Regions from separate parts of the Chromobacterium sp. IIBBL 290-4 genome, predicted to be linked through region 3. Evidence: predicted binding sites of a transcription regulator. Region 3 holds the regulator's gene; each other region holds the start of a gene.

Region 1 (4,082 bases), 3.4 Mb from region 3:
GGTGGTTCTCCTAGCGCGCGGCGATCAAGAGCAGCGCCAATAGCGCGATCACCACGTACAGGCAGTACAGGCGGAAGTCGCCGTGCTGCAGCCAGCGGACGCGGGCCGCCAACCGGTCAACCCAGCGTGCGACAGGCAGGGTCAGCATCCGGTCCCACAGCGGCTCGGCGCGCGCGGCGCCGGCTATGGTCTTCTCCAGCGCGGCGTCCAGCCTGGCGGCCGGCGACAACTGGCCGCGCAGGCGGTAAAGCGGGGCGAACATATGCGTCACCGGCTGGCTCAAGCCTTGTGGGCCGACCGACATCGACGCTTCCTGCGCGTAGCCGCAGGCCCAGGCGTCGCCCTGCTGGCGACGGGCCAGCCGCGCGCCGCGCAGCATGGACAAGGCCAACAGCAGAATCAGCGGCAGCGAGATCAGCAGCAGCGCCAGCAGCGGCATGGACACCATGGTTTGAGCGTGCAGGCCGGGGTGGATGGACAGGCCGTCGGTCACCGATTGCGGCGAGGTGTGCGTCAAAGATCCAGCCACATTGGCCATCAGCGGCGACACCGCGTTCGCGCCTACGCCCAGCAACAACAGCGCCAGCGCGGCCAGCAGCATGGCGGCGCGCATGCTTGGCGGCGTTTCGGTCGCCTCGGCGGCATGGTGGCTGCGCGGCGCGCCGGAGAAACACATGCCGTAAGCCTTGACGAAGGCCATCGCCGCCAGCGCGCCGGTCAAGGCCAGCATCACCATGGCCAGCGGGCCAGCCAGCCGCAGCGCGAAGCCGGCATCCTGGCTGACGGCGAACAGCGCCTGGTAGGTGAACCACTCGGAGACAAAGCCGTTGAAAGGCGGCAGCGCGCAGATGGCCAGGCTGCCGGCCAGAAAGCTCAGCGCCGTCCACGGCATGCGCGCGGCCAGACCGCCCAGCTGCTCCATATCCTTGCTGTGGGCTCGGTAGAGAATGGAGCCCGCGCCCATGAACAGCAGGCCCTTGAACAAGGCGTGGTTGAGCAGGTGGTAGCCGGCGGCGACAAAACCCAGCGCGGCCAGCAAGGGCTGGTGCGTCGCCAGGCCCAGCATGCCGGCGCCCACGCCCAGCAGGATGATGCCCACGTTCTCCACGGTGGAGTAGGCCAGCAGCCGCTTCAGATCCCGCTCGGCCAGCGCGTACAGCACGCCCAGCACGGCGGACACGCCGCCTATGGCCAGCACCAACAGGCCCCACCAGGCGGTGTGCGCGCCCAGTATGTCCACGGCCACCTTGACGATGCCGAACACGCCTATCTTCACCATCACGCCGGACATCAGCGCCGAAGCGTGCGAGGGCGCTGCCGGGTGGGCGCGCGGCAGCCAGCCATGCAGCGGCACCATGCCGGCCTTGGCGCCGAAGCCGAACAGCGAGAGCAGGAACACGACGGAAGCGAGCGGGCCATCGAGACGCAGCGCGCGGAAGCTGTCGAAATCCAGGCTGCCGCTTTGCGCGTACATGAGGAAGAAGGCGATCAGGATCAGCACCGAGCCGGCGTGGGCGATCAGGAAGTACAGAAAGCCCGCGTTCACTGCCTCTTCATCCTGCTCGAAAATCACCAGGAAGTAAGACGCCAGCGACATCGCCTCGAACAGGATCAGAAAGTAAAAGGCGTTGTCCATCGCCGCCAGCGCCGTCATCGCCGCGATGAAGGCATTGGCGAAGAAGCCCATCGCGCCGACGCCGCGGCCGCGATATTCCTGAACATAAGACCAGCCGAACAGCGAGGTCAGCAGGGTCAAGGCCGAAATGGCCAGCAGCAGCAGCGCCGAGAATGGGTCCAGCCGCACCGCGAAATGGGCGAACTCAAACGGCCCGGCAGCTGCGAAGCGCTCCACCGAGCCGTTTTGCAGCACCGGCCAGGCGGCGGCCAGACCGCAGGCCGCGCCGGCCATGCCGAACAGCGAAGAAGCGGCGATGGCGAGACACTCCATTCTGGCGAGCAGCAGGCTGAGCAGCGCGCCCGCGCCGTATAGGCAGACGGCCAGCAACAGCCATTGCAAGGGAGCGAGGCTCATGATCTTTCCTCCGGCAGGTTCACATCCTCGCCCAGCGAGTGCAGCGCCGCCTGTCGGCGGGGGCTGGCGGCGCGGGCCAGCGCATCGTTGTCTTCCAGCCGCAGCGCCTGCGTCGGGCAGACGCGCATGCATTCGGGGCCATCGGCCAGGCCCTGGCACAGATCGCATTTGATGGCGATGGCCTTGACGCCCGGCTCCCAAGCCAGTAACGGCGACAGCGTCGCGTTGCTGTTATGCGGCGCGGCGGAAGGCCCGGCCTCAGCTTGCGGCGCTTGCCAGGCCGGACTGACGGCGGCTACGCCGTCGCAAGGCGTGCCGGAGAGCTGGATGGCGCCGAAAGGACAGGCGATGGCGCATAGCTTGCAGCCTATGCACAGCGTTTCATTGAGATCGACGCTGCGGCCGGACAGCGAGATCGCCGCCACCGGACAGACGCGCGCGCAAGGCGCGTCGTCGCAATGGCGGCACAGCACCGGCGCGGTGACGGAGGCCGTGCGGGTGACGGCCAGCCGTGGATGCGCCTGCAGGCCGGCCGCGCGATGCAGCGCGGAACAGGCGGCCATGCAGGTATTGCATCCATTGCAAAGCTCGGGCTCTGCAATGACGAAGCGGTTCATGATTCCCCCAAGTAAAGCCAGGCGGGGCCCGGGATGGCTTATTACTTGCAGGAGGCGTGCCAGCTTAGGTAGGTAAGGAGATCTTCCTTTTATTTCATGGGTTTACTGGTATTTTTAGGAAGGGTCGGGTGTGCCGATGGGGTGTCGGAGTGCTACGCGTATCGACAGAAGTGACGAGTCATGTCGAATTTTTGCATGTTGGGCTGCTGTATTTGAGAGGCTTTGTTGCATAAATAGGCTTCGGCATGCAAAGCCCCTTTCCCCGGACGGATTTATGGCATGCGCACCGTCATCGGCGTCCCGAGCCGCGTGAAGCGGTTCAAGATCGCCGCTCGCACTTGGAGCTCTGCGACTTGACGGTCGAAGTCCCTTGCCATTACCCGCTCGCCCAGCAGCTTGAAACAGCGCATCTTGGTTTCCACCAGGCTGCGGCGATGGTAACCGCTCCATTTCCTCCAGATCGCTCGACCCAGGAGCCGGGTAGCACGCAGTATCTCGTTTCGGACATGGGCGCCCAACCGATTTTCCTTCCACGGCTTGGCATTCTTTCGGGTAGGAATCACCGCCTCGGCTTTTCGCTTGGCAATCGCTTCATGGCAGCCTTTGGTGTCGTAGGCACCATCGCCACTTACTGCAGCAATCCTTTCCCCCGCGGAAATCTGGTCCAGCAACTCCGGCAACATTGGCGCATCGCCCACCGCGTTGTCGGTCACTTCAATCGCCCGGATTTCCAGCGTCTGCGCATCAATGCCCAAATGCACCTTGCGCCACTGACGGCGGTACTCCGCGCCGTGTTTCTTCGTTTTCCATTCGCCTTCACCCAGCATCTTGATGCCGGTGCTGTCGATCAACAGGTGCAGCCCGGTCGTGGTTGGACGGCAAGGAATGGCCACCTGCAAATGCTTTTGCCGCCGGCACACGGTGCTGTAGTCCGGCGTCAGCCAGTCCAGCCCCGCCAGTTTGAGCAGGCTTTGCACCATACCCACGGCCTGTCGGAGCGCAAGATTGAACAGGCATTTGATCGTCAGGCAGAACTGAATGGCGGCATCGCTGAAAGTCGGTGTCCGTCCACGTTTGCCGACTGCAGAGCCATGCCAGCGCATGTCACGGTCCAACCAGATCATCAGCGACCCACGCGCCTTGAGCGCAGCATTGTAGGTCTTCCAGTTGGTGGTCTTGTACTTGGGCGGGGCGGGCTTGCTCATGCCGTCATTCTACCCCGCCTGCTGGGAGGGTGATTTGTGCAACAAAGCCCCTGCCCGCCCTACTTGTCTACTTGTTTGTATTAATCGTCTTCGCCAACCCCGTAGGGCGGGCAGGCCGCAGGCCTTGCCCGCGCATTGTCTACGTTTATGCCTGATGAAGAATGCCCCATGAATTTAGGCCAGTTTCCGGTGTAGCGCAGAGGCCGGCATGCTGATCGCTTTTTTGGG
Region 2 (4,082 bases), 1.7 Mb from region 3:
GGTGTCGCTGGGCAGCGGCGATTTCAGCACCGCAGTCGACGTGGCGCTGGCCGAGCAAGGGTTGGCGCGGCGAGTGGCCTTGTCGGCGGCGTCTTTTCTGCTGGTGCCGGAAATCGTGGCGCAAACCGATTATCTCGCCTTGCTGCCGGCGCGGCTGGTGTCGGCCAGCCGGGTGCCGCTGCGGACGGCGGCCTGCCCGTTTCCCTTGCGCGGCTTCGGCGTGGCCATGGTCTGGCATCCGCGCAACCATAGCCATCCCGGCCAGCGCTGGATACGGCAGCAGTTTTCCGAGTTGATGGCGGAGGCCGCCGCGACATAGCGTCGCCGGACTTATTTGGCGGTTTTGCCCAGCCGTCGGTACAGCGTGGCGCGGCTGATGCCCAGGGCGCGTGCCGCCGCGCTGGCGTTGCCGCCGCAGCGCCGCAGCAGATCGGCGATGGCGCTGTCCGGCACCGCATGGCCCTGGTTTTCCATATCGGCGCGCAGCAAGGCCGGCAGATGGCGCATTTCCAATTGCGCGCCGTCGTCGGCCAGCGCCAGCAAGGTGGCCAGCAGATTGGCCAGCTCGCGCAGATTGCCGGGCCAGCGGTAGCCGCGGAAGGCTCGGCCGAGCTCGGCGGACAAGGCGATGCCGCGACGCGCCGCGCCCATCTCGTCCAGCATGCGCTGCGCGATGGCGGCCACGTCGCCGCGCTCGCGCAGCGGCGGCAGGCTGAGCGGGTAATGGCACAGGCGGTAATAGAGGTCGGCGCGGAACGCGCCTTCGGCCACCTTGGCGCGCAGGTCGCGGTGGGTGGCGCAGATCAGCCGGATGTCCAGCTGTTGCGCCGGCCCGCCGCCCAGCGGCGTCACTTCGCGCTCCTGCAGCACTCGCAGCAGCCTGGCCTGCAGCGCCAGCGGCATATCGCCTATCTCGTCCAGGAACAGCACGCCGCCGTCCGCCTCGCGCAGCCTGCCTTTGCTGCCTTGGCGGCTGGCGCCGGTGTAGGCGCCGGGCAGGTAGCCGAACAGCTCGGCCTCGATCAGGCCTTCGGGAATGGCGGCGCAGTTGACCGCGATGAAGGGCTGGCCGCGGCGGCTGCCGGCGGCGTGCAGGGCGCGCGCCAGCCTGTCCTTGCCGGTGCCGGTTTCGCCGAGGATCAGCACCGGAATATCGGCCTCCAGCTGCTTGAGCGCGGTGGCGCACAGTTCGGGCGGCGCGCCGTCCAGCGGCTCAAGGACGGCGGCGGGGGGCGCTTTGGCGGGCTGGGCGGGCCTTGCCGCGCGGGGGGGCGACGCAATGGGCGCGGCGGCGGGCGGCTTCAAGCGGGCGGAAAAGCGCTGTGCGCCGATCTGCAGCGCGCCTAGGGCCTGGCCGTGGCGTTGCAGCCAATGCTCCAGGCTTTGGCCGAACAGCGCGGCGAAATGGCGCGCCTGCCAGCGGCCGGGCTCCAGCCCGCACAGCGAGAGCCCGGGGCGGTTGGCGGCCAGCAGCCGGCCATCGCCGTCGAAGGCCAGCTTGCAGGCCGAGGGCGCGTCCAGCAAGCGCGGATCGGCGTGCAGGCACAGCAGCCAGCCGTGGCGGGCGGCCTCTTCCAGCAGGCGCGACTCGATCTGGCCGCGCGCCGCCTGCAGCGCCAGAATTTGCGGCTGGCCCAGCTTGCGGCTGGCGCCGCTGATGTCCAGCGCGCCCAGCAACTGGCCCTGCGGCCCTAGCAAGGGCTCGGCGGCGCAGGCCAGCACGCGGTTGCGTTCCAGATAATGCTCGGCGCCGCGCACCAGCACGCTGTCGATGGCGGCCAGCGCGGTGCCGATGGCGTTGGTGCCGCGCGCGGCTTCGCTCCAGTCCATGCCCGGAGTCAGGGCCAGCTGTTCCGCCTTGTTCAGAAAATCGATGTGGCCGCTTTCATCCAGTATCAGGCCGCGGCTGTCCGCCACCACCAGGGCCAGTTGCCGGCTGGCCACCTGTTCGAACAGGCCGGCCAGCGCCGGCGCGGCGGGCGCGAGCCAGTCCTGGTTCGCTTCTTGCCGCTGGTTCAGCTCCATCGCCGTCAGCTTGTCGCCGCCGCCGCCGCCCGCCGGCAAACCCAGGCCGCGGCAACGTTGCCAGGAATGCAGGATGGGCGGCGGCAAGGCCTGGCCGGGCAAGGGCTGATCGGTGAAGAAACGGCGGCGGATCTCGTCCAGCGGCAAACGGCTGACAGCGTTCATGCGCGGCTCCTGGCCTGTCTCGCCGTGCTGAGACAGGTGTCGCGGCGCGAGACAGTTTGATTGGCGTTTCGGTCGATTATCGCCGCATCTGCGCGCATGGCAATGCATTGATTTGAATGGACTATTGTTGCGGTGCGAAATGAGAGGCCGCAAAGCGTTGCGGTTTCAGGCGGTCTGCTATTTTGCAATGCAAAAATCATAATTCTGGCACGCTGCTTGCGCTGTTGCGAAATCCGCTGAACGGATAGCCACCATCCACCAGACGAGGAGACTGAAGATGGCAAGCCTGCAACCTGGATTTCAATTGAAGCCGCGTTACGCCAACTATATCGGCGGCCAGTGGGTGCCGCCGGTGAACGGCCGCTATTTCGAAAACGTCACCCCGATTACCGGCAAGACACTGTGCGAGATTCCCCGCTCGGATGAGCAGGACGTGGAGCTGGCGCTGGACGCCGCCCACGCCGCCCGTTTCAAATGGGGCCATACGCCGGTGACCGAGCGCGCCATCATCCTGAACAAGATCGCCGACCGGATGGAGGCCAATCTGGCCCTGCTGGCCGAGGTGGAAACCTGGGACAACGGCAAGCCTATCCGCGAAACCCGCGCCGCCGACATCCCGCTGGCCATCGACCATTTCCGTTATTTCGCGTCCTGCGTGCGCGCGCAGGAAGGCAGCCTGGGCGAGATCGATGCCAACACCGTGTCCTACCATTTCCACGAGCCGCTGGGCGTGGTCGGGCAGATTATTCCCTGGAACTTCCCCATTCTGATGGCGGCGTGGAAGCTGGCGCCGGCGCTGGCCGCCGGCAATTGCGTGGTGCTGAAGCCGGCCGAGCAGACGCCCTTGTCCATTCTGGTGCTGATGGAACTGGTGGGCGATCTGCTGCCGCCTGGCGTGCTCAATGTGGTGAACGGCTTCGGAGTGGAGGCCGGCAAGCCGCTGGCCAGCTCCAAGCGCATCGCCAAGATCGCCTTCACCGGCGAAACCGGCACCGGCCGGCTGATCATGCAGTACGCCAGCCAGAATTTGATCCCGGTGACGCTGGAGCTGGGCGGCAAATCGCCCAATATCTTCTTCGATGACGTGGCGGCGCAGGATGATGCCTTCTTCGACAAGGCCATCGAAGGCTTCGTGATGTTCGCGCTGAACCAGGGCGAGGTGTGCACCTGCCCCAGCCGCGCGCTGATCCACGAATCGATCTACGACCGTTTCATGGAAAAAGCGCTGCAGCGCGTCGCCGCCATCAAGCAGGGCAACCCGCTGGACCCGCAAACGATGATAGGCGCGCAGGCCTCGCAAGAGCAGATGGACAAGATCCAGAGCTATCTCGCCATCGGCCGCGACGAAGGCGCCAAGGTATTGGCCGGCGGCGCCCGCGCCCACCTGGACGGCGATCTGGCTGGCGGTTTCTACATCCAGCCCACGGTGTTCCACGGCCACAACAAGATGCGCATCTTTCAGGAAGAAATCTTCGGGCCGGTGGTGTCGGTGACCACCTTCAAGGACCGCGACGAGGCGCTGGCTATCGCCAACGACACCCTGTACGGCCTGGGCGCTGGCGTGTGGACGCGCAATATCAACAGCGCCTTCTTCATGGGCCGCCATATCGAGGCCGGCCGGGTGTGGACCAACTGTTACCACGCCTACCCGGCGCATGCGGCCTTCGGCGGCTACAAGCAATCGGGCATCGGCCGCGAAACCCACAAGATGATGCTGGAGCATTACCAGCAGACCAAGAACCTGCTGGTCAGCTACGGCGAGGACAAGCTGGGTTTCTTCTGATCGCTGACTGATCAGCCGCCAATCACACCGCCCTCTGGGGCGGTTTTTTTGCGTTTTGCGTATACGGTGGCTTTCTGCCTGAAAAGTGTCATGCTTTTTATACAAGCAA
Region 3 (4,082 bases):
GCGCCTGGGAGGACTCGCCCGAGCCCACCGCGCGGTGCTCGGTCTGCTTCTCCTTGTGCTTCAGCACTTGGCGATCCAGTTTGTCCATCAACAGGTCGATGGCGGCGTACAGATCGGCTTCGGTGGCCTCGATGTGGATGTCCTTGCCGGACAGGTGTACGTTAACCTCGGCCTTCTGAACCAGCTTGTCCACCGACAGGGTGACGGAGATATCGATCACATTGTCGACGTGTCGGGTAATGCGCTCCAGTTTGCTTTCGATGTATTCGCGCAGCGACGGGGTGACTTCCAGATGCAGACCAGTAACTTTGAGGTTCATACCCTAGCTCCTTCTGGTGTTATCCGCCCGGATGGGTCGCCGGGCGGCTTGGTATTCTGCTGTGGCGCTTTACAGTGTCTTGCGCAGATTCACGGGAGGAATCTGCATGGCTTCACGATACTTGGCTACGGTGCGTCTGGCAACCTGTATTCCCAGCTTGTCCAGCGCATCGGCGATGGCGCTGTCCGACAGCGGCTTGGCCGGATTTTCCGACTCCACCATGCCGCGGATGTGGGCCTTGATCGCCGTGGCGGAGCACTCTCCGCCGCTTTCAGTTTCCAGCGAACTGCCGAAGAAATACTTGAGCTCGAACAAACCTCGCGCGCATAGCAGATACTTCTGGCTGGTCGAGCGCGAGACGGTGGATTCGTGCAGGCCGATTTCTTCGGCGATGTCGCGCAGGATCAGCGGGCGCATCGCCACTTCGCCATGTTCAAAGAACAATTGTTGACGTTCAACAATAGCTTCCGCCACTTTCAGGATGGTGTCAAACCGCTGTTGAATGTTTTTCACCAGCCAGCGCGCCTCCTGAAGCCGCCCCGACATTTCGCCGTTCTGGCCGCGGTTGTCGGCCAGCATGCGCTCATACAGCCCGTTGACGCGCAGCTTGGGCATGGCGGCGCGGTTGAGTTCGGCCACCCAGCGGCCGCGGCGTTTGCGCACGCTGATGTCGGGAATCACGTAATGGACCTCGCCCTCGACGAAGCCGGCGGCCGGGCGGGGATTGAGGCTGGCGATCTGCGTTTGCGCTTCGCGCAGCTGATCGTCGCCGCAGCCCAGCGTTTTTTTCAAGCGGGCGTAGTCGCGGTTGCCCAGCAGCGCGAGATGCTCGCGGACGATAGTCAGCGCCAGGGCGTGTCCCGGTTCTTGGCCGGGACGGCGCAGCAGCTGCAGCTCCAGCGCCTCGGCCAGCGAGCGCGCGCCCACGCCGGCGGGGTCGAACTGCTGCAGCAGGCGCAGTCCCACCGCCAGCTCGTCGCTGTCCAGCTCCAGCTCCAGCGGGATATTGCTGGCCAGCTCTTCCAGCTGCACCGGCAGATAGCCGTCATCGTCCAACTCTTCGATCAGCAGGCGCATGATGGCCCGATCGCGATCCGAGAGCGCCACCTCGCCCAACTGCGCCAGCAGATGCTCGCGCAGGGTGACCTGGCACGGCACGTTCAGCATGGGGTCGAAGTCGTCGTCGCCGGCGGCGCGGCTGCCGCCGCCCCATTCCAGCAATTCGCCGCCATCGCCGTCTCGCGCATCGTCCGCCGCGCTTTCCGCCGGCGCGTCTTCCCGGTCGGAGGGGCTATCGGCTTCGCGCGGCTCGTCGCTGTGCTCCAGCAAGGGGTTGTCGAGCAGAAAACGCTCGACTTCCGCTTGCAGATCCAGCGTGGAGAGCTGCAGCAATTTGATCGATTGTTGCAGTTGGGGCGTCAGCGTCAGCTGCTGGGAAACTTTGAGCTGGAGGGCCTGTTTCATTGCTTACAGATGGAAGTGTTCGCCGAGGTAGACCTCGCGCACTCTCTCGTTATTGACCAGTTCTTCGGGTTCGCCGGAAGCCAGCACCGAGCCGTCGCTGATGATGTAGGCGCGGTCGCAGATGCGCAGCGTTTCGCGGACGTTGTGGTCGGTGATCAGCACGCCGATGCCGCGGCCCTTGAGGAAGGAGATGATCTTCTGGATGTCGATCACCGCGATCGGGTCCACGCCGGCGAACGGCTCGTCCAGCAGGATGAAGCGCGGACGGGTGGCCAGCACGCGGGCGATCTCCACGCGGCGGCGCTCGCCGCCGGACAGCGACAAGGCATTGCTGTCGCGCAAGTGGGCGATGTTGAGGTCGTCCAGCAGCAGGTCCAGCTCTTTTTCCAGCTGTTTGCCCTTGCGGCCAGAAATCTCCAGGATGGCGGCGATGTTCTCTTCCACCGTCATGCGGCGGAAGATGGAAGCTTCTTGCGGCAAATAGCCCAGGCCCATCTGCGCGCGCTGGTGGATGGCGTAGTGGGTGATGCTTTCGCCGTCGAGCTGGATTTCGCCGTCGTCGGCGCCGATCAGGCCGACGATCATGTAGAAGCTGGTGGTTTTGCCGGCGCCGTTGGGGCCGAGCAGGCCGACGACTTCGCCGCTGGAGATCTGCAGCGAGACGTCTTTGACCACGGTGCGCTTCTTGAAGCGCTTTTTCAGGTGGGCGACGGAGAGGGTGCTGGGCTTCATGGTCATGGCTTGGCGCTCCCTGCCGCCGGCTTGCTGGCAGCGGCGGGCTGGGAGGCGGTTTTCTTCGGCTGGATGATCACGGTGGTGCGGCCTTGCGCGCCGGCCGCCGCGCCGCCGCCGACCACTTCATAGGTTTGATCCAGCGTGTTGTAGCGGATGATCGTGCCGATGGAGAGGTCGCCATTGCGCTTGACGCGGGCATTGCCGGTCAGCACCGCCAGGTTCTTGGCGCTGTCGTAATCCAGCTGGCTGGTTTGGCCTTCCACCCAGCCTTGGTTGTTATCCATCTTTTGACGGAAAGTCACGATGCGGCCGGTGGCGTGCAGCGTCTGATTGCCGGCCTTGTCTTGGGTGACGACTAATCTGTCGGAGTTCAGGCGCAAGGTGCCTTGCACCACCACCACATTGCCGGAGCAGGTGGACACGCCCTTGATCTGATCCATTACGCAGCCGTTGTCGCTGGTGATTTCCACTGGTTTGTCGCGGTCGGCCAGCTCGGCGTGCGCCAAAGCGGAAGCGGCCAGCAGCAGGCTGGCCAGCAGAGTGCGGGTGTTATTTGGCATAGATGATCTTGGTCTTGGAGAGCAGATTGAGCAGGCCCAATTGCTGTTGATAAACGAACCCGATGGAGTGGGCCTCCGATTTTCCTTGGTAGGCCACCGACGGCGCTTGGGAGCTGGCGACATTCTTGGCGGTGTCCACCAGCATGGCGCTGCTCTGCAAGCGGGTTTCCGGCTGTTTGCTGTCGGCGGGCTTGATCAGCGTGACCTTCTTGTCGAAGTACGCTTGCCGGGTTTTGTTGTTGTAGCGGCCGCTGTCGCCGATGACATGGTATTGCATCACGCCTTGCTGATACTGGAACAGCTCGGGGTGTTCGAAGAAAGCGTCCGGCTTGCTGGGGTATTGCCACATTCGGTCCGCGATCATCCGGTCCTGCAGCTTGCCTTGCGGATCGTAGCGGGTGGCGGTGATATGTTCGGCCACGTATTCCGGTTTGTCGGGGTCGAGATCGCGCTTGTGGGTGTCCCAGCGCGAAATCTGGTCCAGCCATAGCGTCAGCATGGCGGTGAGGCCGATCAGCAGCACCGGAAACAGGCGATGTGAGCGCAGCAGTCGGTTCATTCCAGATATCCGTTCACGATGGCGTCGAAGGTGCCTTGCGCCTGCATGATCATTTCGGTCAGCTCGCGCACCGCGCCATGGCCGCCGGGATTGCCGGTGACGTAATGGCAATGCTGACGAACCTGCGGCGGCGCTTCCGGCACGGCGACGGCCAGGCCGACGCGGGTCAGGATGGGCAGGTCGATCAGATCGTCGCCGATGAAGGCGCATTGCTCGGCGGTCAGGCCGGTCTTTTTCAATACGTCGGCCAGCGCCACCTTCTTGTCGTGGACGCCGCCATAGTAGTGGTCGATCTTCAGCGCCTTGGCGCGATGTTCGACGCAACGGTCGGCGCGGCCGGAGATGATGGCCAGTTGCACGCCGGTGGATTGCAGCAGGCGCAGGCCGAGGCCGTCTTGCACATAGAACGATTTGCTCTCTTCGCCCTGGGCGTTGTAGTAGATGC

Evidence for each region. Region 3 encodes sigma-54, which starts transcription at its own class of promoters, with help from an activator protein. Its sites were predicted from a motif close to CTGGCACGCTTCATGCTT; they were not measured.
Region 1: NKT35_RS16105 (4Fe-4S dicluster domain-containing protein) is a predicted target of sigma-54. The motif match lies at 2,695-2,712, and genes of this name have one in related genera.
Region 2: adh (aldehyde dehydrogenase) is a predicted target of sigma-54. The motif match lies at 2,395-2,412, and genes of this name have one in related genera.

Annotation. Positions count from the first base shown of each region.
Region 1 covers NZ_CP100128.1:3,442,860-3,446,941, forward strand. Annotated here, with positions in the region: gene hyfB (hydrogenase 4 subunit B) at 11-2,032, opposite strand; gene NKT35_RS16105 (4Fe-4S dicluster domain-containing protein) at 2,029-2,595, opposite strand; gene NKT35_RS16110 (IS5 family transposase) at 2,922-3,854, opposite strand; gene NKT35_RS16115 (REP-associated tyrosine transposase) at 4,063-4,082, shown strand, end outside.
Region 2 covers NZ_CP100128.1:1,744,586-1,748,667, forward strand. Annotated here, with positions in the region: gene NKT35_RS08150 (LysR family transcriptional regulator) at 1-319, shown strand, start outside; gene NKT35_RS08155 (sigma-54-dependent Fis family transcriptional regulator) at 331-2,190, opposite strand; gene adh (aldehyde dehydrogenase) at 2,468-3,973, shown strand.
Region 3 covers NZ_CP100128.1:51,312-55,393, reverse strand. Annotated here, with positions in the region: gene hpf (ribosome hibernation-promoting factor, HPF/YfiA family) at 1-319, opposite strand, end outside; gene NKT35_RS00230 (RNA polymerase factor sigma-54) at 389-1,783, opposite strand; gene lptB (LPS export ABC transporter ATP-binding protein) at 1,787-2,515, opposite strand; gene lptA (lipopolysaccharide transport periplasmic protein LptA) at 2,518-3,078, opposite strand; gene lptC (LPS export ABC transporter periplasmic protein LptC) at 3,068-3,637, opposite strand; gene NKT35_RS00210 (KdsC family phosphatase) at 3,634-4,082, opposite strand, start outside.